4 regions of the Lysinibacillus sp. HST-98 genome follow, and region 4 is predicted to be linked to each of the others. Evidence: riboswitches for the same ligand, from Rfam matches in the RefSeq annotation. Region 4 holds a riboswitch; each other region holds the start of a gene.
The links. A riboswitch is a leader RNA that binds a small molecule or an ion and turns the genes downstream of it on or off. The one in region 4 is predicted to bind S-adenosylmethionine.
Positions count from the first base shown of each region.

Region 1: linked by a shared signal. The riboswitch ahead of JIN86_RS12610 (O-acetylhomoserine aminocarboxypropyltransferase/cysteine synthase family protein) and the one ahead of JIN86_RS22200 (bifunctional homocysteine S-methyltransferase/methylenetetrahydrofolate reductase) in region 4 are both predicted to bind S-adenosylmethionine.
Region 2: linked by a shared signal. The riboswitch ahead of JIN86_RS12255 (MetQ/NlpA family ABC transporter substrate-binding protein) and the one ahead of JIN86_RS22200 (bifunctional homocysteine S-methyltransferase/methylenetetrahydrofolate reductase) in region 4 are both predicted to bind S-adenosylmethionine.
Region 3: linked by a shared signal. The riboswitch ahead of JIN86_RS09270 (YezD family protein) and the one ahead of JIN86_RS22200 (bifunctional homocysteine S-methyltransferase/methylenetetrahydrofolate reductase) in region 4 are both predicted to bind S-adenosylmethionine.

Region 1 is NZ_JAENHX010000004.1:380,897-385,073, forward strand. It holds gene JIN86_RS12610 (O-acetylhomoserine aminocarboxypropyltransferase/cysteine synthase family protein) at 255-1,556, opposite strand; SAM riboswitch class I at 1,673-1,786, opposite strand; gene JIN86_RS12615 (glycerol-3-phosphate acyltransferase) at 1,940-2,572, shown strand; gene JIN86_RS12620 (DASS family sodium-coupled anion symporter) at 2,768-4,177, shown strand, end outside.
Region 2 is NZ_JAENHX010000004.1:295,332-299,508, forward strand. It holds gene JIN86_RS12240 (carbon-nitrogen family hydrolase) at 1-83, opposite strand, end outside; gene JIN86_RS12245 (pyridoxal phosphate-dependent aminotransferase) at 180-1,349, shown strand; gene JIN86_RS12250 (PPC domain-containing DNA-binding protein) at 1,392-1,895, opposite strand; SAM riboswitch class I at 2,018-2,122, shown strand; gene JIN86_RS12255 (MetQ/NlpA family ABC transporter substrate-binding protein) at 2,211-3,041, shown strand; gene JIN86_RS12260 (methionine ABC transporter ATP-binding protein) at 3,148-4,173, shown strand; gene JIN86_RS12265 (methionine ABC transporter permease) at 4,166-4,177, shown strand, end outside.
Region 3 is NZ_JAENHX010000003.1:140,199-144,375, reverse strand. It holds gene JIN86_RS09285 (amphi-Trp domain-containing protein) at 123-401, shown strand; gene JIN86_RS09280 (VOC family protein) at 933-1,718, opposite strand; gene JIN86_RS09275 (flavin reductase family protein) at 1,868-2,353, shown strand; gene JIN86_RS09270 (YezD family protein) at 2,444-2,599, opposite strand; SAM riboswitch class I at 2,670-2,765, opposite strand; gene JIN86_RS09265 (DUF418 domain-containing protein) at 2,936-4,030, opposite strand; gene JIN86_RS09260 (TetR/AcrR family transcriptional regulator) at 4,014-4,177, opposite strand, start outside.
Region 4 is NZ_JAENHX010000014.1:77,747-81,923, reverse strand. It holds gene metH (methionine synthase) at 1-419, opposite strand, end outside; gene JIN86_RS22200 (bifunctional homocysteine S-methyltransferase/methylenetetrahydrofolate reductase) at 412-2,259, opposite strand; SAM riboswitch class I at 2,349-2,449, opposite strand; gene JIN86_RS22195 (protoporphyrinogen oxidase) at 2,549-3,943, opposite strand.

The DNA.
Region 1 (4,177 bases), on a different contig from region 4:
TGGGGGAGCACTTATGAAAACATTTACCTTTTTTTAAAAATTTTTGTACTGTTAACTTATTTCTTAGTATATAACGTGGATTTAACAAAGTCAATAATACATATAAAATTACTTGGTATTATTTTTTATAAGGTTCTGATAATTAATGGGTGCAGTAATAGATTGATGTAGCAACGTTTAACGCATTACCAAATGAGGCTAATCGAATGAGAAAATACGTTAACGTCACAACATTTTACCATTTGCTTTAAACTTTAAGCTTCTACTGTTTGTTCAGTTGTTGTAGCCTGTGTAATGGCTTGATCTAAATCAGCAATAATATCCTCTACTGCCTCTAAACCGATGGATAAGCGAATGAGCGACTCGGTTACACCAGCTTGAACTAATTCTTCTGCTGATAGTTGCTGATGAGTAGTGGAAGCTGGATGAATAATTAATGACTTTGCATCACCTACATTTGCTACATGTGAAAATAATTTCACGCTATCAATAAGCTTTCGCCCAGCTTCTCGTCCACCCTTGATGCCAAATGTAAGCACTGAACCGAAGCCATTTCTTAAATATTTTTTTGCTAACTCATGTGTCGGAAAATCTTCTAGGCCATTATAATTTACATACTCCACAGATGGGTGGTTTTGTAAATACTCAGCCACTGCCAATGCATTTTCATTGTGTTTAGGGATACGCAGATGAAGCGTTTCTAACCCTTGCAATAAATTAAAGGCAGCATCAGCACTTAATGTTGGACCAAAATCACGTAATAATTGTACACGTAGCTTTGTAGCAAAGGCTGCAGAAGCTGTATCAATTCCATAACGTAGCCCATGGTAAGAGGCATCTGGTTCAGTAAAACCAGGGAATCGACCGCTAGTCCAATCAAACTTACCAGCGTCTACAACAACGCCCCCTAAAGTTGTACCATGACCTCCTATCCATTTAGTTGCAGAATGAACTACAACATCTGCGCCGTATTCAATAGGTGTAGAACCATAAGGAGAAGCGAACGTGCTGTCAATAATTAATGGTAGACCATTATCATGTGCAATTTTAGCTACTGCTTCAATATCTAAAACCTTTAAACTTGGATTACCATAAACCTCTGCAAAGACCGCTTTTGTTTTATCAGTAATCGCTGCTTTGAAATTCTCTGGGTTTGTTTCATCTACAAAAATTGTTTTAATACCATAGTTTGGTAATGTGTTAGCAAATAAATTATACGTACCACCATATAAAGAACTAGCTGCTACTATCTCATCACCCGCTCCAGCTAGATTTAAAATGGAAAATGCGATAGCTGCTGCACCAGATGAAAGTGCTACTGCTGCTGTTCCACCTTCCAATAAAGCCACACGTTTTTCAAACACATCAACTGTTGGATTGGTAATTCGTGTGTAAATGTTCCCTGCTTCCTCTAAGGCAAAAAGACGTTGCGCATGAGCAGTATCTTTAAATACGAAAGCAGTTGAGCGATAGACTGGAACTGTGCGAGAACCCGTCACTGGGTCTGGCTCTTGACCACCATGCAACAGCAATGTTTCTGGTTTAAAATTTGTCATTGTGTACCTCCAAATGGTTATTTTTTTACGATGGTACCGGAGATGAGGAGGATTTTTCTGTAGAAAACAAAAACCCTCTTCAGCTAAGAAGAGGGTTGCGGTTGCAAGTTTTCCTCCCCTTATCTGCCAGATCCAAGTAAGAATCTGTAGGAATTAGCACCTTAGTAAGCTCATTGCTTACTGGTTGCCGGGCATCATAGGGCCTATCCCTCCGCCGCTCTTGATAAGAGTATGAGATTCAATTTCCATCGTTGTTACACAGTATAAACATAGAGTTTTTTTCTGTCAACATGTAAATTTTATTTTTTCCGAAACTTCTGTCTGCTCTTATACGTAATATGAACGCATACACTATTTTAAAAAATTTTGAGAGGAGTATTTTTATGGTAAAGGCCGTGATCATTTTTCTTATGATTGGCTATTTAATAGGCTGTATTCACGGCTCTAAAGTGGCTCAATTTTTATCGGGGGTTGATTTAAAAAAGGCAGGCCACGGTAATGCTGGTGCCTCTAATGCTACTCTTTCCCTTGGCTGGAAATATGGCGTTTTAGTAGCCCTCATCGATATAGTCAAAGGTGTTGTGGCTATTATAGGTGCGCATTTTTATCTAGCTGACGCCATTCATTTAACAGAAGAACAAATTTGGCTGCTTACTTATATTATGGCTGCTGGGGTTATTTTAGGTCATAATTTCCCCTTCTACATGGGCTTCAATGGCGGGAAAGGAACTGCCTCCATTATTGGTATTTTACTTGCTGTTGATTGGAAGATTGGTTTATTTGCACTTATTTTATTTGTTATTTTATCCTTTGCAACAAATTATTTAATTGTTGGTGTTCTAGAATTTTATCTCGTGTTTTGTACAGCAACTTATTTATGGATTCCTGGCATTGGCCCAACCATTATAGCTCTTCTTCTTTTTGGCATAGCCATCATCCTGCACCTTGAAAATATTAAACGATTAGTCAATGGCACAGAGCCTAAAGTAACTTCTGCCTTTAAGAAAAAGAAATAATATTTCATGGATATTTTTGTATTCTTTGTGACCATGTATTTTCTCTTTATCTACTCATATTGCTGTAAAAAACACAATTTTCACATCGATTTTTTTCTACAATAAAATCAACATATTCTTATCTTAATAAAACATTATACAGGCCGATGTTATGGATAATAATCGTCATTTTTATTGCAGAAAGGATGAGAAAATATGTCTTCCCCAAAGCAAGCAGCTACAAAACTTAATTTAAAGCCACTATGGATTGGCTTGGCATTCGCGTTACTAATCATTATTACCTTTTTACCTAACAATGGTGATTTACCTATAGCTGGGCAACGAGCTTTAGCCATTTTAGCTTTTGCAGTCATCCTTTGGGTTACAGAGGCCGTTTCATATCCTGTGAGCTCGGCCATGATCATTGCACTAGTAACTGTTTTACTAGGACTCGCTCCGTCAATGGATAATCCAACTACAGAGCTAGGAACAGCTAGCGCATTAAAATTATCTTTAAGTGGCTTTAGTAATTCTGCCGTTGCTTTAGTAGCAGCAGCTCTTTTTCTAGCCGCAGCAATGCAAATTACTAATCTACATAAACGACTTGCACTTTGGATTCTTTCACTGGTAGGAACGAAAACAAAAGCTATCGTATTTGGCGCTATTTTAGTCTCTATCGTCCTCGCATTTTTTGTACCTTCTGCTACAGCACGAGCTGGCGCAGTAGTACCGATTTTGCTTGGAATGGTGGCAGCATTTGGTTTACCACGTGATAGTCGGCTTGCTGCCTTATTAGTTATTACTTCGGTACAAGCCGTTTCCATTTGGAATATTGGTATTAAAACTGCAGCAGCTCAAAATATGGTGGCTTTAAACTTTATCCAAGAGCAATTTAATGTGGATATTTCATGGGGTGCTTGGCTACTTTATGCCGCCCCCTTCTCAATTATTATGTCGATCTTTTTATTTTTCATTATGATTGCTTTAATTAAACCTGAGACTAGCAATATCGAAGGTGGTAAAGAGGTCATCAAAAAACAGCTTGCAGAGCTTGGCCCATTAAAGGCTCCTGAAATTCGTTTAATCATTACATCCGTAGTTTTACTATTTTTCTGGGCAACTGAAGGAAAACTACATCCATTTGATACGACAACAGTCACAATTATTGCTATCGCGATTCTATTAATGCCTAAAATCGGTGTGTATTCGTGGAAGGAAGTTGAGCCTCATATTCCATGGGGAACAATTATCGTCTTTGCGGTAGGCATTATGTTAGGAACCATTTTACTAAATACGCAAGGTGCTGCATGGTTATCAGATAAAGTTTTTGGTTCACTCGGGCTAGATACTATGCCTTTACTAGCAACCATCGCACTCGTAACTTTATTTAACATTTTGATTCATTTAGGCTTTGCAAGCGCAACTAGCTTAGCCTCAGCACTTATACCTGTGTTTATCGTTTTAGCCTCCACATTAACGGCTAATGTTGATCAAGTTGGTTTTGTTATTGTGCAACAATTCGTCATAAGCTTTGGCTTCCTATTACCAATTAGTGCACCACAAAACATGCTTGCCTATGGTACAGGCTCCTTTACAACAAAGGATTTCTTGAAATCTGGAATTCCA
Region 2 (4,177 bases), on a different contig from region 4:
TCACGAATCTTCTCCTCCGCACGCGCAAAATTTTCTTCAACTTTGCCAAAGCCAACATTTAATTGAATACATCCGATTTTCATATCCATTCCTCCTCTAGACAATTAACAGAAAAAGTAATACTATTTGCTTCATATTCTTCAATAATAATTATTATATTCTGAAAAAGGTGATCATGCATGGAATTCTCGAAAAAACTACAGCAACTACCCACTCAATTTTTTGCAGCACTCGTTCAAAAAGTAAACTTGGCCCTAGAAGAAGGGCGTGATGTCATTAACCTTGGGCAAGGAAATCCCGATCAGCCAACGCCTACTCACATCATTCAAGCATTACAGGAAGCGGCTGAAAATCCTCAAAACCACAAATATTCACCATTTAGAGGTCTCGCTGAATTACGCCAAGCTGCTGCCGACTTTTATCAACGTGAATATCAGGTAGAACTAAATCCAGATACAGAGGTAGCGATTCTCGGTGGAACAAAAATTGGTCTAGTTGAGTTACCTTTAGCAGTGTTAAACCCTGGTGACACGATGCTCTTACCAGACCCTGGCTATCCAGATTACCTATCAGGTGTTGTACTAGGAGACGTCAATTTTGAAGTGATGCCACTTTTTGCCGAAAACGATTTCTTACCTGATTATGATGCATTACCTGATGAAGTGAAAGAAAAGGTAAAGCTTCTTTACTTAAATTACCCGAACAACCCTACAGGAGGTACAGCATCACTTGCGTTTTTTGAAGAGACTGTTCGCTTTGCGAAGGAACACAATATTATCGTATCACATGATTTTGCTTATGGGGCAATAGGATTTGACGGTAATAAACCAGTTAGCTTCCTTCAAGCAAAGGGTGCAAAAGAAGTAGGAGTTGAAATGTATACACTATCGAAAACCTATAATATGGCTGGCTGGCGTATAGGCTTCGCTGTAGGGAATGCCGAGATAATTGCTGCCATTAATCTTATTCAGGATCATCTGTTTTGTAGCCAATTCCCTGCCATTCAACAAGCCGCAGCAGTAGCACTGACAGGTTCCCAACAATGTGCGGATGAACTACGAGCTACTTATGAGCGTCGCCGAAATGTACTCATTGAAGAAGCTCGAAGAATTGGCTGGCATGTTACGGCTCCAAAAGGCTCCTTCTTCGCATGGCTCCCGGTACCACTAGGCTATACAAGTGAACAGTTCGCTGATCTTTTGCTCGAAAAAGCTGATATCGCTGTAGCAGCAGGTAATGGCTTCGGTCAATATGGTGAAGGCTATGTACGCGTAGGGTTGCTGGTTAGTGAGGAGCGCTTACGTGAAGCAGTCCATAGAATCGAGCAATTACAATTGTTTAATAGATAAATAAGACGTATCCTGTAGCTATCTCTAGCTACAGGATTATTATTATTTTTCAATTTTCCTTGGTTGCCCTAAACCATTTTCTAATGGATAAAATTGAGCATGACCTGTTTCATCATCCCATTTTCGAATATGTTGAATACCTTGTACCTCTGCCAACACTATGTCAGCAGTAATAACAGGGTTTCCCCCTTTTATTAAATGCCCACCTGATACAACACCCCATTGATCACTCATAGAGCCATGGAAATGTGTCTCATATCCACCATCTCGTTTACACACCACACCTGAACCTTGAATAAATTCTAATGGTCCCTCTTTTTCCATCACATCACTAAAACGAACTTGAATTTGAGCTGTTGCATCTGGCACTAAATAAACAAAGCTACTTTTTTGAAAGCTGCCAATACAGCTTACAATTGTGGCTGACGCTATATTATTCTCTTCGCAAAGCGCTTCAATCCCTTCAATGATATCTGTTCCTGTTAAAAAACGAGCACTAATAACCTTACCAAATGAACCTATACCATAATTAACTCTTACAGACATCGTTATCCCTCTTTTGCGTCGAAATATTATAATTATATAAAAAATTAAAAAATTATTTATTGACTTACTATACCCTATAAATTATATTAGTTCTATCGGAATTACAAAAAAATATTATAAATCTCTTATCAAGAGTAGCTGAGGGACTGGCCCTATGAAGCTCGGCAACCTCCTTTTTAAAGGAAGGTGCTAAATCCTGCAAACGAACTTCGTTTGATAGATAAGAGAGGACATCTTTTCATGAGCCTCTCTTAATTTGTAAGAGAGTTTTTTTATTTTCAAAAAACCGATAAAAACAATCTTGGAGGTATTTTCATGAAAAAGAAAAATAAATTTTTAGTAGGTTTAGCAAGTTTAACATTAGTAGCAGCTTTAGCAGGCTGTGGCTCTAAAGAAGATAGTAAAAGCCAAGCTGAAGGAATTGATGAAAAGAAAATCGTTGTAGGCGTCACTTCTGGTCCACACGAACAAATTGCAGAAGTAGCCGCTAAAGTAGCAAAAGAAAACGGGCTAGAAGTAGAGCTAAAATCATTTTCTGACTATGTTTTACCTAATACATCCTTAGCTGAAGGTGATCTTGATGCGAACAGCTATCAACACGAGCCTTTCCTGGATACATTTAATAAAGATCATGATACAGATTTAGTACCAGTGGGCAAAACGATTTTAAATCCAATGGGTATCTACTCTGAAAAATATAAATCCTTTGATGACATTCCTGACGGTGCAACGTTTGGCTTACCAAATGACCCAACGAATGGAGCGCGTGCCCTCTTTGTTTTACAGGAAGCTGGCTATATTAAGTTAAAAGATGGCGCAGACTTAACAGCCTCGATTCGTGATGTAGAAGAAAACAAAAAGAATTTAAAATTCATTGAATTAGAGGCAGCTCAAATTCCTAAACAACTTAGTGAAGTAGACGTAGCAGCTATTAATACAAACTTTGCATTAGAAGCTGGTATTAACCCTAAAGATGACTCTATTTTATTGGAATCTACTGATTCTCCATACGTGAACTATATTGTCGTGCGTGCTGAAAATGAAAATGATCCAACAATTCAAAAGTTCGTTGAGGCTTACCAATCTGATGAAGTACGTCAATTCATCGAAGAGGAATTCAAAGGTTCTGTAATCCCTAGCTGGTAATATGTTCAGGAAGCTTCTATAAGCCAAAGAATCTGCCGAAATCCCTCTATAGGAAAACGAGCAGATTCTTGCTTTTTAGAAGGTGGAGAAAGGAGCAAACAATCGCATGATTCAATTACAAAATATCTCAAAAGAATTCAAGTCGAAAAAAGGCATCATAAAAGCTGTGGATGGCATTAATCTTCATGTAAAAAAGGGACAAATTCATGGTGTAATCGGCTATAGTGGTGCTGGTAAAAGTACACTCATTCGTTGTGTTAATCTACTAGAACGTCCTACAGCAGGAAAAGTAGTGATAGACAATGTAGACATTACGACCCTTTCTCTTCAAGAATTACGTCAAACACGCCAAAAAATCGGGATGATCTTCCAGCACTTTAATCTAATAAAAACAGCAACAGTTTACAATAATATTGCAGTTCCCTTAAAGCTTCTAGGCTATAAAGAAGCGGAAGTAAAAAACCGAGTAGCTAAGTATGCTGAAATTGTCGGTTTAACAGATAAACTAGATAGTTACCCAAATCAACTTTCAGGTGGTCAAAAACAGCGTGTGGCGATTGCACGTGCCTTAGCACAGGAACCAGAGATTTTACTTAGTGACGAAGCAACAAGTGCACTTGATCCTGAGACAACGGAAGCCATTCTTGAATTGTTGTTAAAAATTAATCGTGAATTAGGCATTACGATTCTGCTCATCACACATGAAATGAATGTAATTCAAAAAATTTGCGATGAGGTTTCTGTTCTAGAATCAGGGAAAGTTGTGGAATTTGGCACAGCGATTGAACTTTTTGCGAAACCGAAACACCCTACAACGCGAAAGTTTTTAAATACAATTTCACAACGTAATTTATCCCCCTCTCTTATTGAGCAATTAAATGTTTCAGGAAGTGTAATCCGTTTAACATTCCTTGGTGAAAGTACTGGTAAGCCATTATTAGCCGAAGTCACTAAGGTATACGATGTACAACCAAATATTTTAACAGCTAATATTATTGAATTAAAAAACGGTATTGTCGGCAATATTGTGGTGCATTTACATGGCGAGACGCAGATTGTCCAAAAGGCGTTAGCGTATTTTTCAGAAAATGGTGTGGCAGTGGAAGAATTAGGAGGTGCGTTCAATGAGTAGTATC
Region 3 (4,177 bases), on a different contig from region 4:
TTCCAGATTAGCAGCGGATTAGGAAATGCATCGTTTTCCTCATCTGCTTTTTGTGTTGTTTTATAAGCTGAATGCCTCCTCCATGTTATAATAGAAGTAATTATACGTAAGGAGGGATTTCGATGCATAAACAAAATAAACCCATGACTGCAGTTATTTTGAAGCATAAAGAACGACAAAGTGTAGCAGAATTTGCGGCAACACTGGAAACGATTGCAAAAAAGCTTAAAGAAAATGGTGAATTCACTTTTGTTCAAGGCACAGAGCCAACAGTTGTCAGCCCAAGTGAACAGCTCAAAATCGAATACTCCTATACCAAAAAGGGCGACAAGCATTCATTTGAAATTGAGTTTGATTGGTATACAGGTACAGAAACACCGAAAAAAATGACCATCGAATAACAATTGGCAACGAAAATCCACTTCTCAGATGAAGTGGATTTTTCCATACTGTTGAATAAAGATCATGTCACTAGCTAAAACCTTTTAGCAAGGTGAAGGATTGTTTTCGCTCCAGAGCCTCCTCTGTAACGCTAAATCCCCTAGGAATGACGCTGCATTCCAATCAACCATTCTAAAAAAGTGGCTTTTGTTTTTTCATAGTAGAAAAGTGATGAGTGACAACACCTCTCGATAAATGAGTAGTGAACACCTTTGCTAAAAGTTAGTGGATTGTAGCGATAGCGGAGGAAGCGGCCCGCTAACAGGAAAGCAAGTAGCCTGCATCAGAAATTCTATGGATGTTCTTGTTTTCGACACTATGTAAAGTGTTTGGGCAAAAGTGTTTCAGCCAACAAAAATACCGAACTATCCACTGAAATGCTCACGAAGTGTTTTGGAATAGTTCGGTTTTTCTAGTTATCATGTTTTGTTAATTTAAAGATTATTCGGCTTAATGAAGGTCCCAGTTAGTTATGGCCCAGCCTTTTCTCCTTATCGATTTATCCAATAAAAAGCACCAGGGCAAACTAATGTTTCTTTTGTTCGTTTAGGATCCTTTAATGTCACACCAAATGGTCCCTCTTTGACATGACCGAGTGTCATTGTCATCGCACTCTCTTCCTTATAGAAATCTAAACGCATATTCGGTAGCTGTAGTGACATATACTGCTCATATTGCGTAGGCTCTGGTAGCTGTAACACCTCTTGCCACAGCTGTACTGTTGCCTGCATGTCCTTGACGTAGAATTGGACGGATTCCATCGTTATAGCCTGTTTGACATCAATGGCACCACTTGCTTTTAATTGAACAAAGCGTTCTTCATCTTCCTCCGCCCATTCAATCAAAAATGGAAAATCAATTGGCAGATCTGGCTTACCAAAATGCAGTAGCTTCCATTCTACCACCGTGCCATCTGGTCTTGTTCTGCTACATGCATCTGGTCCATATACTTCATAGCCAAATGCTCGCAATCGTCGAGCCTCTTCCTCAATATTTTTTGTGCGCAGAGCAATTCGAGAAAATCCCTGGCGCTCTTGATCACGTTTAAACGTATAATGTAGGGAATATGGGTATTGTGCCGCTTGCTCAAATAAATCACGATCATAGATAGCAATTTGTTCAATATAGCTTAAGCCAAAGTAGCTTAACGTATTATAAGTCCCCCACATCGTGTGCTGCCCACCATTCACTGTATGGACATTTCGTTTATTGAAGAAAACCTTTATATTTTCTGGTGATTCCACTTGATGAACCAGATGATCAAAATATAAAGTCATGGCCATTCCCCTTTCTTTCCCCATTACCTTTACCTGTATGTTTGATTAGTTTAAAATTTACTCAAGAAAAGGAGTTACTAGTAGGATATGAAAAAAAGTTTCGTTTACCTACAAACTCCGTTCACTAATTTCATAAAGAGGTGATTTGAATGACAGATTTAGTAGCTGCTTTTAAATTGGCATTAGGTAATTACCCTACAGGCGTAACAGTTGTCACGACATGTCATGACACAAAACCGATTGGCTTAACCGTCAATTCCTTTGCATCTGTTTCAATCGACCCGCTCCTTATTTTGTGGTCACTCGATAAAAAATCTCAGCTCCATCCCTATTTCACGACTGCGCCAAATTTTGCGGTCAATATTTTAGCGAGTGATCAAGAGCATTTATGTACACTATTTGCTAGTAAAATCCCTGATCGCTTTGCACAAGCAACATGGTCCACTTCCTCTTTAGGACTACCGATTTTACATGATACAGCAGCTAATTTACAATGTAAAACATTTCAGCAAATCGATGCTGGTGACCATACCATTTTTATAGGGCAGGTCGTAGATATTACAAATGCTCAAAAAGAGCCCTTGCTGTATCATCGCCGTCATATCGGTCCCATACCAAAAAGCTTTTATAGCTAGCCTTTACACAAAAAAAGGGCCACTTGTAAGCACAGGAAATCCTTCATGCTTATAGGTGGCCGTTTGACATAAGTTCTACTGAAATCATGGTTATTTTTTCTGCGGAAATCTCTGCTTTTCAAGCCTATTAATTTGCACAATCACACCATCTTGAATCGTAATATGCACTTCACCAAATTCAAGATTTTGAATCGCCTTCGCAATTGCCTCTAATTTCTTATCATCTACTTTTACTGACTGAGCCATACGATACACCCCTTCTTTTTTATCCTTATTGTTCATAAAGAGGCCAACGCATCAAACTGATTGATAGCCCCTCCTATCTCTCAGACACCATCTGTTGGATTTGGCACCTGTTTTTCGGTTGCCGAGGCTTCATTGGGCCAAGTCCCTCCACCTCTCTTGATAAGAGTACTGCGTTTCTTGAAAATAATTCTATAATTCTGCTATAGGAATGTCAATACAAAATATTAGAAAACCTAGTTGAATACTATGCAATATGTCGTTTAGATTAAAAGACTCCCTATACCTAAAGTATTTTATGCCTAGTCAGTGAGAAATAGATGGCACTCCATTAATTTATTACAAGCTCCATTTCCTCATCATGAATTCAAGTGGGCCTCGATGATGTTTAGCCCTCCACCATACTGAAACAAAGACACATCCTAAAAAATAACAGCAGGCATACAGCATGGAAAAAGCAAGTGTTTGGTTCTCCAGCTTTTGGCAAATAATTAGTATTCCAATGCCTATAACAACATGGCCAACATAATGCGTTAAAGACATTTGTCCTGTTAATATGAAAGATTGAATAACTTTATTTTTACATGTCTCTACAAGATAGATGGAGCCCACAATGATGACAATAGCCGAAGCCGAATTAGATAGGACATACATCATATTCGGTGGAATCGGTCCTGTATCAAATAAATACAATGCACTCTCTACATCTAATAAATGAATGGTTGTCATCTTAATGAATAACGTTGAACAAGTCTCAGTCATGATGACTAGCAATAAACCTGTCACCAGTAAGTTTTTTCTTAATGTATGATTTGTTAAATCTAATGTGCCTATCACCATACCTATCAGAAAGAAGCAAATCCAGGGGAATAGAGGGTGATAGCCATTAAACATCAAATTTCTTATAAATCCAGCTGGTGTCCAAAAATCAAGATACTCTAGTAACACATATGTTGGATGCCAACCAGCAAGGTAATTAAACTGAATTTGGAGCCATTGTGAAAGGATAAGGATGGCACCGATTATGAAGATCATCATTTTCTTGGATTGGGCAATCAACCAAGCAGCAACAAACATATACACGCCATAATAATGTAATATATCTCCTGTCCAGCCGATCACATATAATAGTATCCCTATCGTAAATAACAAAAGCGCCCTCTTCCACAAAGTAAGTCGATTTTGACGAAGAAGGATTGGGTCCTTACTCTCTCTAGCCTGACGAGTCATGAAGGCTGTCCCTATTCCTGCTAGCATGACAAATACGGCTGAAGCACGTCCCTCGAAAAGATGTTGGAAGGCAATTAACCATGTTGAACCATTCGTTGTAGAACCTGTTATAACGCCAAAATTGACAATGAACATGCCAAGCATGGCGAGAGCTCTTGCAAAATCAAGACCTTCAATGCGCCGATCATCATTTCTTTTTGTCATCTTTGCCCCCTTGAATAACGCTATGTACAGCCTCCTTCCAAATAGCCCTATAGTTCAATTGGTTGCCTGTTAACATGAAATTACCGATATTATCATAGACCAGGGCTAGCATCTGTGCCTTCGCTTCTATATGGGGAGTATCCTCTA
Region 4 (4,177 bases):
AGTTCATCAAAAGTAATACCACCTGTTACTGATAACGTTTTTGTTGTTGGCCCCATAGCACCTGCGACAAAACGTGGCCAATCCGATGTGGTATAACGATCTACTGCTTGGCGAGCAATTTCCACTGCACGCTTATTAATTTCTTCTGCTTTTGTGCCAAGATCATATTCATTTAACACAAGAGGCGTCCCACCAAATGTATTTGTACAAATAATATCTGCGCCTGCCTCTAGGTATTTATGGTGAATTTTTTCAATAACATCTGGTCTAGTAAGCACAAGATTTTCATTACAGCCATCAAATTCCTCGCCACCAAAATCCTCTGCTGCTAAATTTTCATTTTGTAGCATTGTTCCCATTGCGCCATCAAGAATTAAAATACGTTTCTCTAATTGCTCTTCAATCGAGTGCTTAGCCATGTATACTTACTCCTTTTTTCTGTTCATCCAATTGCTCTATATATTTCATCAACTCTAATGTCACATCGTAACGTAAAAATGGTGTAATAAGGTAAATCCCATTGAAATATTGCGTAGCCACTTCTACTAATTCTTTTGCTATGGAAATCCCTTCCAATACCGCCCTTTCCTTATCTTCTCCACATGCTTTCATTCTTGTTAAGGCATCTTCAGATAATTTGATACCTGGCACTTCATGATGTAAAAATTCAGCACTTTTATAACTCGTAACAGGCATAATACCGATATAAATGGGAGCTTGTAAATGCTTTGTTGCCTCATAAATCTCTACAATTTTCTCTTTCGTATATACTGGTTGAGAAATGAAGTAGTCTGCCCCATGCTCAATTTTATTCTCCAAGCGTTTCACAGCACGTTCTAACACACGGACGTTTGGATTAAATGCAGCAGCAACTGAAAAATTTGCTTTTTTACGAAGTGGCTTACCTGAGAAAGAGACCCCTTCATTTAATTGCTTAATTAATTGGATTAGCTCCATGGAAGATACATCATAAACACTTGTCGCACCTGGGAAATCTCCTACTTTCGTTGGATCACCCGTAACGGCCAACACATCATGAATACCTAAAGCATTTAACCCCATTAAATGAGATTGTAGACCAATTAAATTACGGTCTCGACATGTAATATGAGTTAGTGGGCGTACACCATGTGAACTCTTCAACAATGCGCCCATTGCAATATTGCTAATACGTGGAGAGGCCAATGAATTGTCTGCCATCATAACTACATCTGCACCTGCATCATATAATTGCTTTGCTCCTTCAAGGAACCCGTCAATCTCTAAATGTCTAGGTGTATCCAACTCTACTATGACAGAGCGTTCACGTTTAACTTTTTCATGAAGAGGCTCATACTTTGTTGGCTCCGCTTCCCGAACAATCTCAATCTTTTTAGGCTTCGCATGCTTCTCCTGAACCGGTGATAACTCTTCTAAATACTTCTTTGCTGCTGCAATATGTTTGGGTGTTGTACCACAGCAGCCCCCTATTAGGCGTACACCTTGATCACGCAATTCAACAGCCGCTCGACCAAAATAATCAGCTTCTGACTCATAAACGACACGCCCATCCTCTAAGTCCAGAAGTGATGCATTCGGGTAGGCCGACATAAATGCCTTATGAGGAAGTTCTACACCTTCAAATGCCTGAATTGTATGGTGTGGACCTAGTCGACAATTGACACCAACAATATCCGCACCTAAGACTTCAAGCTCATGGAGAGCATTATTTAAAGACACCCCATTTTGTAAAACACCAGGCTCATGCATAGAAACTTGTGCAATAATCGGCAATTTTGTTTTTTCTCGTAGCATCTTTAAGGTTGCTGTTAATTCTTCAAAATCATAATAAGTTTCAAGTAAAAGGCCATCTGGATTCCCTGCAAGTAAGACTCTTGCTTGTTCTTCAATAGTCGCTAATATTTCATCCAAGGTTGCATCACTTTTACGAATTCCCCGAATACCACCAATTGTTCCTAAAACAAATTGACCGCCATCAGCCGCTGCTCGTTTTGCGATGGTGATAGCAGCTTCATTAAATTGTTGAACACGTGATTCTAATCCATAGCGAGCTAATTTAATGGCATTTGCACCGTACGTATTCGTTTGAATGATGTCAGCACCAGCTGCAATATATTCTCTATGAATCTTTTCAATTAACTCGGGTCTCTGAACATTCATTTCCTCATGGCAATACTCCAATCCATAGCCGTATAGCACTGTGCCTATTGCACCGTCTGCCGTCAATACATGCGTTTTTAACCTTTCAAGCAATCCCATAAAATTAGCCTCGCTTCCTATGTCTCTATATAATAAAAAGCCTTCTTTCATAAAAAAAGAAGGCTTTAACGATTCATCATTGTTGTTCCTTCTCATCTTCGACTCAACGGTCTTCTGGATTTAGCACCTGACAATAAAGTTGGTTGCTGAAGCTTCAATGGGCCAGTCCCTCTGCTTCTCTTGATAAGAATTAAGTATGAATTTTTTAAATAATTAAAAGAATCATATCGTTTACTGACGAATGAGTCAAGACTATTTCACATAACAAAGTTTTTTTCCACTTAAAAACTTAGAAATTGGCAAGCTCCTTTGCAAGCTCTTCGCCAATTTTTTTCCCGTTTTGAATGCAAGCACCAATACCTACGCCAAAATATGAGCACCCTGCAATCGATAAATTAGGATATTTCTCATGTAATTCTTGTAGTAACCCTTGTAATGCCTCACGATGCGCTAGATCATATTTAGGCATTTGATCAATCCATTTTGTTACATTCACAACGGTTGGCTGCTCTTCTATTCCTAGGCTCTTTCTCACATCTTCTAAAGCAACTGCTGCCAATTCTTCATCCGTCATGGCACGTAGTTGCTCATAGGCTGGATTGATGCTCTTATAAAAGAGTCGCACAAGTAATTTATTTTCTTTCGATGTATGCTTCCATTTACGACTAGTCCAAGTTGCTGCATTACAAGTAACGTCTGAATTATGGGAAACAATATAACCTGTTCCATCTGCTGGCAATTTAGCATCTGGCACATCAAAACCTAGATAGATAGTAATCGCTGATGCTGTCGTAAATCGATCAAAATAGCGGTTTAAAGATTCATCCTGTAGCAGATTTTGGACAGTATCGTTCGGTAATGCTAAAACGACATAATCTGACTCAATAATTTCACCATTAGCTAAGGAAATAGTGTATTTCTTATCTTGTTTTTGAACATTTAAAGTAGTAACACCCTTGATAATTTCTACATCGGATAAGGTTTGTTCAAGTCGATCAATTAAAGAAGATAAACCTTTTTTAAAGGATATAAATTTTTTGTTCGCTGCTTTAACAAATTGCTCACGATTCGCATCAAAGCCTTTAATAATACTTCCATAATCATTCTTATAATCAATCAAATACGGTAAAGTAGAGCCAATAGAAAGCTGATGTAAATCTCCCGAATAAACACCTGCAAGGACTGGTGCAATTTGATTTTTCACCAGTTCCTCTCCTAAATAGTAAGTTAAAAATTCACCGATTGAACTTTCCTTTGTGAAGCTATTGTTTGGCAATGTTAAATCCTTCAACGCTTCTTTTTTTCCTTGCTCGGAAATAAGTGTACTTTCCTCTAAGGATGCTAAACTCATCGGTATTCCAAAAGTTGAATCTGCCGGAATAGCATGTAACTCATTATTCGTATAAATATAAGAAATACCTGTTTCGTTGTAAACTAGTTCCGCCTCAAAATCAAGCTCCCGCACGAGTTCCATAACGCCTTGATGACGGGCTACAATAGAATCAGCACCCGTTTCCATGATGAAACCTTTTTCATGTGCTGAATATAATTTGCCTCCTAAATATGTATTTTTTTCTATAAGCACTAGACGAACATCTAAATTATGTTCCTTTACTTGACGTTGCAAATAATGCATTGTACATAGTCCTGTAATACCGCCGCCTAAAACAACAACTGTTTTCATCATAACCGCCCCTATTATTCATTCTTTCTACAGTATAATCCTTTTTTCATTGAAAATTACGTTAAACCCTTTACAAATTTAGCAAAAATAGAGCTATTTCATCAGTGAAATAGCTCTTACTTTATAAATCTCTATAAGATTGATCCTCTATAGTAATGACTTCACAACAAACATTTTAATAGGTACTATAGTGTTTATTACGTCTAAAAACATAAAAAATAGGATGTAAATGTT